2 regions of the Nonomuraea sp. NPDC049269 genome follow, and region 1 is predicted to be linked to the other one. Evidence: riboswitches for the same ligand, from Rfam matches in the RefSeq annotation. Region 1 holds a riboswitch; the other holds the start of a gene.

What was found. Region 1 has a riboswitch for cyclic di-AMP ahead of ACGFNP_RS54490 (C40 family peptidase). Riboswitches for the same ligand answer to the same signal wherever they lie in the genome.
Region 2: linked by a shared signal. The riboswitch ahead of ACGFNP_RS49965 (NlpC/P60 family protein) and the one ahead of ACGFNP_RS54490 (C40 family peptidase) in region 1 are both predicted to bind cyclic di-AMP.

What each region holds. Positions count from the first base shown of each region.
Region 1 is NZ_JBICSO010000013.1:105,495-109,004, forward strand. It holds gene ACGFNP_RS54480 (hypothetical protein) at 1-342, opposite strand, end outside; gene ACGFNP_RS54485 (hypothetical protein) at 430-633, shown strand; gene ACGFNP_RS54490 (C40 family peptidase) at 918-1,436, opposite strand; cyclic di-AMP (ydaO/yuaA leader) riboswitch at 1,510-1,668, opposite strand; gene ACGFNP_RS54495 (NlpC/P60 family protein) at 2,496-3,455, opposite strand.
Region 2 is NZ_JBICSO010000011.1:126,467-129,976, reverse strand. It holds gene ACGFNP_RS49975 (RDD family protein) at 1-1,119, opposite strand, end outside; gene ACGFNP_RS49970 (amino-acid N-acetyltransferase) at 1,217-1,774, opposite strand; cyclic di-AMP (ydaO/yuaA leader) riboswitch at 2,064-2,220, shown strand; gene ACGFNP_RS49965 (NlpC/P60 family protein) at 2,307-3,269, shown strand; gene ACGFNP_RS49960 (LuxR C-terminal-related transcriptional regulator) at 3,291-3,503, opposite strand.

The DNA of each region.
Region 1 (3,510 bases):
CACCACGACGACCCGCCCCCCATCGGCCACCGCTGCCAGCCCGGCGACACTCCCCACCCCGGCCACCCGGGCGGCCTCGGCCGTCGAACCAGGCACGAGCACCACGGGCCGCACCGGCCGTTCGAGCACGGCGGACACGCGCGTCCCGGCGGCGTCGGCCCGGCGCGCCAGGTCTCGGAGCAGTTCGGTGTCCGCGTGGTGCCCGACCACGACCGACCGCGCACCCCGTACGACATCCACCCCGTCACCCCAGAGGCCCCGCGCCTCCGCCGGAACCTCGCGATCACCGGGCGTCGCTACCGGCTGCTCACGACTACCGGACGGCAGGTCACGAACCTCCACAGATTGATCGCGATCAGCGGGCGGAGGGTTGCCATCCGTCGCACGTTGATCGCGACTGCCAGACAACAGGTCGCCAAGGGTCGCACGTTGATCGCCACCACCGGACAACGGGCCGCCAAGCGTCGCCCGTTGATGGCCACCACCAAGCGGCAGGTCACGAACCGTCGCCGAGAGGTCAGCCGGCCCGGCGGCCTGGTGCGGGACGGCACTGGCCGAGGCGAGGGCCAGGAGCAGCACCCCCGCCACCACGACTCGGCGGCTCACCTGCACGGACACGTTCCCCGATCGTAGTCGCCCACAACAGGAGCCCGGCCGTCACGGGCAGTCCCGGCACGCATGAGGGACACCCCAGCGAGACGGACCCGCACACATGAGAGGACGTTCCGGCGAACAGGACGCGCACGCATAAGGGGACACCTCGGCAAGACGGACCCGCACGCCTGAGGGGACTCCCCGGCAGGACGGACCGGCACTTGCCACAGGTCCATCCGGTGAAGTGGGCCGAGACGCGCGAAGGTCCCGTCCCCAGCGGGACGGGACCTTCGTGACGGTCTTACAGGCAGATACGCACCGCCTTACAGGCCGGGACGCACCGCACCCGCGAACGACGCCTTGCGCCATCCACTGAGCTTCTCGATGCGCACCGTCTGACCCGTTCTCGGCGAATGAATCATCTTGCCGTTGCCGACGAACATGCCAACGTGCCCGAGCCCATGGAAGAACAGCAGATCGCCTGGCTTCAGATTCTTCCAGGAGACCTTCTTCTTGATACGCGCGAACTGGCTGTTCGTCACGCGTGGGATCTTGACGCCGGCCTTCTTCCAGGCGTACTGGACGAGACCGGAGCAGTCGAAGGAGCCAGGTCCTGTGGCCCCGTAACGGTACGGGTCACCGAGCTGGTCCTTGGCCACGGATACGGCCGTGCGGGCCCTAGCTTGTTGCCGAGCGACCGCCGTCTGGCGCGCGGCCTTCTTCACGGACTTGACGGTCTTACCCGCCGTGGTGGTCGTCCGGGAAATACCGGCCGGTTCGCGCGCTGTCGTCGCCTGCGCCGTCGGGGCGTGGAGGACCACACCTCCGGCCGTCACGGTCATCGTGAGTGCTGCGCCACTCAGGGCAAGGCGGGACAGACGGGGGTTATGCGGGGAGGTAGACAGGATTTCTCCTTGGATCTTCCACGAACGCCTACCGGGTTAGCTGACGGATTCGGGCCTGGAAGTCGCCCTACGGCGCGATAAGCGCCGATTCACCCCTGATCCCTGGGACGGGATCGCTGGGTCCCCGGCTCCGTGCCTCCTGACTGCACGGACTCGGCAGATCACCGCCCAAATCGATGACATGGGGAACGGCGGTGACCAAACGGTTTTTTATCTGTCCACATCGGAGACCCGATGAGAGCCGCGACGCCATGGCTTGTTCGCCGCGAGGCCAGAAGCTACGCCCTCAGTAACGAACTGGCAAAGGCGTCATGGGGTTGTCAGGATCAGGCAGGACCCTCAGTCAGGACCGCAATCCCAGATGGAACAGCGGTTTATGTTACGCAAATGTGACCCTTCTCACACTTGACGAAACCCCGATCTGTCAGGTCCCATTCGTCACTTCTGCACCACTAATCCCGTTAGCAACAGGCCCTCGACGATCTCCAGGCGCCTAAGGGATCTTGCCGCCGAGACCCCAGGACAGGTACGACTCCCGTCGAACGTCGCGGATCAGCAAGTATGCGGAAATCACGCCGAGCACGGCCCTGCCGCCGGTATGGTCGATACGAGCCGCCCGCCGAAACTCCGCCTCCCGCACGTGGAGCTCGCGCTGACGGCCCAGGCGACGCCGACCCAACTACGGGCGTTGTCGTCGGCCGAGGTCACTCGCACGCCGAAAAGGCCAGGCAAGCCACACCGGGAACACAGACACCGAGGTGGCATTTCTCACTTCTAGGCATGACACCGGCCGCCGAAATCCACGGACCGGGGCCAAGAATGCGCACGTCACGGCGCCCAGCCGGCTCCACCGGAGAAGCGTGCCCCTGGACAGGTCCCAGCCACGTAGGGCGGGTGGGGCTCACCGGGCTGGCCGTACAAGAGCAAAAAAGAAACGCCCAGCCCTCCACCGGAGAAGCGCGCCCCGTACAAAAAATAACGCTCATAAAAAGAGAGCTACGGACGGATAGCCCCAACCAGCGTGCCGCCATATGAGGAGAGGGTGACGACTTTGACCACGTCGCCGGTCTGGGGCGCATGGACGATCTGCCCGTTGCCCGCATAAATGCTCACATGCCCCAGCCCCGAGCTGAAGATGAGATCGCCCGGCTGCAGATCCTTCAGATCCACCTTGCGAGAGGACCCCCAGGCCCACTGCTGCCAGGTGGTGCGGGGCAGAGAGACGCCTCCCGCGCGCCACGACGCCTGTGTGAGCCCCGAGCAGTCCCAGCCGCGCGGCCCCGTACCGCCGAACACGTACGGCTTGCCCACCTGCGCGTACGCGAACCTGAGCACCGCGGCGGCGTTACCGGAGGCCGCGCCCGTGTACTTGATGCCGGTGCTGTTCGGGTCGCCGGTCTTGTAGGCGCCGAGCTTCTCGAGCAGCTTCTTCTGCTGCGCGATGAGCTTGCGGACCTCCGAGCGCTCCTTCTCGACCCCGTCGCGCTCCTTGTCGGCCGCCTGCAGCGCCGTCTCGGCCTTGTCGCGCTCGTCCTTGAGCCCGCGGTTCTCCCGGTCGAAGGCGGCCAGCCGCGCTACCTTCTCCTGCGACAACTGGTCCGCGAGCGCCAGGCCGCCCAGCATGCCCGTGGGGTCCGGCTGGCCGACCATCGTGGGCCAGGAGCCGGCGTCGGGGCCGAGCTTGTAGGTGTCGACGGCCATCGCGACCACCTGGGCGCGCAGCGTGGCGACCGTCTCCAGCTTGCGCTTGTAGCTCGCGTTCAGCTTGCCGTACTCGCCCTGGGCCGCCTTGTACTTCTCGGTCGCCGTGTTGTAGCGGTCGACGACCTTGTCGGCCTTGTCGTTCAGCTTTCTGAGCTTGGCTTTCGCCTGCTTGATCGTGGGCTTCGGCGCGGCCAGTGCCTCGCTCGTTGGGGACAGCAGCAGCCCGATCGCGAGACCCGCAGCCAGTGGCACCCGGCCAAACCTCACAGTGTCGCCTCCCAGGGAATACATCTGGGGCGAAATGGTA
Region 2 (3,510 bases), on a different contig from region 1:
CACCTCGTTGGGCAGGCCGCCGGGCGGCAGCATGTTGCCCATGGGCACGATCTTGATACCCATGACCAGCTTGCCGACCGTCTGGCCGCTCATCTTGGTCATGAAGTATTCGTAGGCGACATATATCGCCGTCATGATGATGGTCTGCACGATCCCGTAGGCGAGCGGGCCCAGCAGGCCGCTCGTCGTACCGGTCACGGAGTTGTAGCTGCTGAGCAGGACGGCCGCGAGAATGAGGCCCAGCACCCCGGACACGATGCCGAAGATGACACCGTCGATGATCCTCGCCACGAGCCGCTGCCACCACTCGGCGAGCGGGGCCGGGGCTCCGGGCGGCTGCATCCCGTACGGCTGGGCGCCGTAACCGGGCTGCTGGCCGTACTGGGGCTGCTGCTGCCCGTATCCGGGCTGACCACCGTACTGCGGCGGCTGCTGACCGTATCCCGGCTGGGACTGCTGCTGCTGGCCATAGCCGGGCTGCTGACCGTAACCAGGCTGCTGACCCGACGGGGGCTGCTGCCCATAACCAGGCTGCTGACCGTAGCCGGGCTGCTGACCGTAACCAGGCTGCTGGCCCGACGGGGGCTGCTGCCCATAGCCGGGCTGCTGGCCGTAACCGGGCTGCGACTGCGGCTGCTGGCCATAACCCGGCTGGGACGGCTGCTGCTGCCCGTAACCGGGCTGCTGGCCGTAGCCCGGCTGCGACTGCGGCTGCTGACCGTAGTCCGGCTGGCCGTACTCGGGCTGCTGGCCCGAGGCCTGCTGCTGCCCGTAGCCGGGCTGCTGGCCGTATTCAGGTTGCTGGCCGTAGCCGGGCTGCTGCCCGTACTGGGGCTGCTGCTGGCCATATTGCGGCTGCTGCCCGTAACCGGGCTGCTGGCCGTAGCCCGGCTGCTGCTGCTGGCCGTACTGCGGCTGCTGACCATAGCCCGGCTGCTGCTGCCCATAGTTGGGTTGCTGACCATAGGCGTCGTCCGCCCGGTAGCCAACGATCGTTGCATCCGGGTCGGGCCCGCCATAGGGGCGGCCCGCGTTGTGCTGTCCGTATTCGGGAGTCCCGCCAGGCGCAGAGTTCTCGCCGGATTCGTCCTGTGGATACGGCGGCTGTCCGGTGCTCACCGTGTCACCTCGCTTCGAGTGCGCATGTGGCACGTGTCAGGACACATGCCTGTGCTGCCCAACGTATCGACATAGGTATCAACAATCACCTTTCCCATTAGTCAAGGTCCGCGTCACCCGATGTCAGGTGGAGCAGCATGCGGGTGTTCCCCAGAGTGTTGGGCTTGACGTGTTCCAAGTCGAGGAACTCGGCGACACCCTCGTCGTACGAGGCCAGCAGCTCCGCGTAGACCTCTGGCGAGACCGGAGTGCCCTGAACCGGGCGGAATCCATGCCTCGCGAAGAAATCGACCTCAAAAGTCAGACAGAATACCCGGCGCAGGCCGAGCTCTCGGGCGGTCATGATCAAGGAGGAGACGATCCGGTGCCCGATTCCGAGGCCGCGGAACTCCGGGTTGACGGCCACCGTGCGAATCTCCGCGAGATCCTCCCAAAGCACATGCAGCGCGCCACAACCGACCACCTGGCCGCCGCGCTCGGCGATCCAGAACTCCTGCACGTCCTCGTACAGGGTGACGGTGGCCTTCTCCAGAAGCCGTGGTCCAGCGCCCGCATAGGTGTCGACCAGGCGCCTTATCGTCCTGACATCCGGCGTGCGGGCACGCCGGACGACGGTTTCCGCGTCCGGGACTGTCACTTCGGCGACCTGCTCCATGGGTCTCCAGAGTACAGATCCGATTACGGCTCCCCCCTAACTGCGACCTCTCCCCCATCTCATGACATCTGGTGGTTGATCGATCACGATGGGGGATCCCTTGGCTTCTAGGCTTCCATGTCTTGGCGAACTTGGTGGAAAAAGGACATAAAGTCTGTTCTGTACGGCCAAGCACGAGACCCTCTCGTGACCCTTCGGTTGCGAAACCTCTACTGACTTGGCAGTTCTGGTTGAGCACGAACGCGGAGTGCACTAGTGTCCAGCGACGATGTCACCCGCGCGAGCCAAGCGTGGAGACGCGCCCAATCTCCGCGAGGAGAACCGGGGACCCGCCGGTGGCGAGCTCATCCTGACGCCACCCTGGGGTGAATCCGAGCGATTCGTTCGGTAGGGCTGCTCCGGCCCGAACCCGTCAGCTAACCCGGTAGGCGCCGATGAGAGGAGCTGGTTGGTGAAGTACACCCGCAATCGCGAGGGGAAGCCGGCGGGCGCTCATGCCCGCCCTCCGGGATCCCGGAAAGCCTCCACCCGCTTGGGTGTCATCGCGGCGACCGTCGCCACCCTCCTGCTCGCCATCCCCGTCGCCTCCGCCGTCGCCGATCCCAAGCCCTCGCTGAAGGCCCTGTCCAAGCAGGCCGAGGAGCTCCACACCCAGATCGAGACGCTCAGCGAGCAGTACAACGGCCAGCGGGAGAAGCTCAAGACCGCCAAGAAGGCGGTCGAGTCGGCCCAGAAGACGCTGGCCGCCAGCGAGTCCGATCTCGCCACCAAGCGCGCCAAGGCCGCCTTGCTGGCCCAGAACGCCTACATGAACGGCGGCCTCGGCCACTCCCTGGCGTTCGCCTCCTCCGACGACCCCGAGAGCTTCCTCGACCGGGCGGCCACCACCGACGCGCTGGAACAGCAGCAGGGCGCCGAGGTCAACCTGGTGACCGCGGCCAGGGAGGCCGCCGAGCGGGCCAGGACCAGCGCCAAGACGCGCATCGACGAGGTCCAGGAGATCGTCGACGGCCTCGACACCAAGCGTGACAAGATCACCAAGCTGGTCTCCAAGGTCGAGAGCAGCCTCTTCAAGCGCGCGATCGGCGAGGCGGGCCGCCCCGGCACCCGCGCCGTGAAGGTGAGCCTGCCGGTCATCGGCGCCGGCAAGGCCGCCATAGCCGCCAGGTGGGCGCTCACGCAGCAGCTCAAGCCCTACGTCTGGGGCGCCGAGGGCCCGAGCTCGTACGACTGCTCCGGCCTGGTGATGGCGGCCTACCAGCGGGTGGGCATCTCACTGCCGCACTACACCGGCGATCAGTGGACGGCCGGCCGGCACATCTCCAAGGAGGAGCTGCGCGCCGGCGATCTGGTCTTCTTCTACGGCGACCTGCATCACGTCGGCATCTACATCGGTGGCGGCATGATGGTCCACGCGCCGCAGACCGGCGACGTCGTGCGCATCGCGTCCATCGCTCGCCGTCCGTTCGCGGGCGCCGTACGCATCGCCGACTGAACCTCCGGCCCGGCGGCGCGGTCAGATGAGCTGACGGCGGGCGGCCCAAGCCACGGCCTCGATCGCGGTGGCGACTCCGATGCGGTCGCAGATACCCCGTAGTCTCCGGCGTACCGTGCGCCCGCTGATATCCAGTCGTCTGCCCACCCGGTCAACCGTGACTCCCTTGGCAAGCTCCGCCAGCAACGCCAGATCCGCATGGCTGAGCTCGACGCCCTCAGTGAGCACATACATCGGGAGC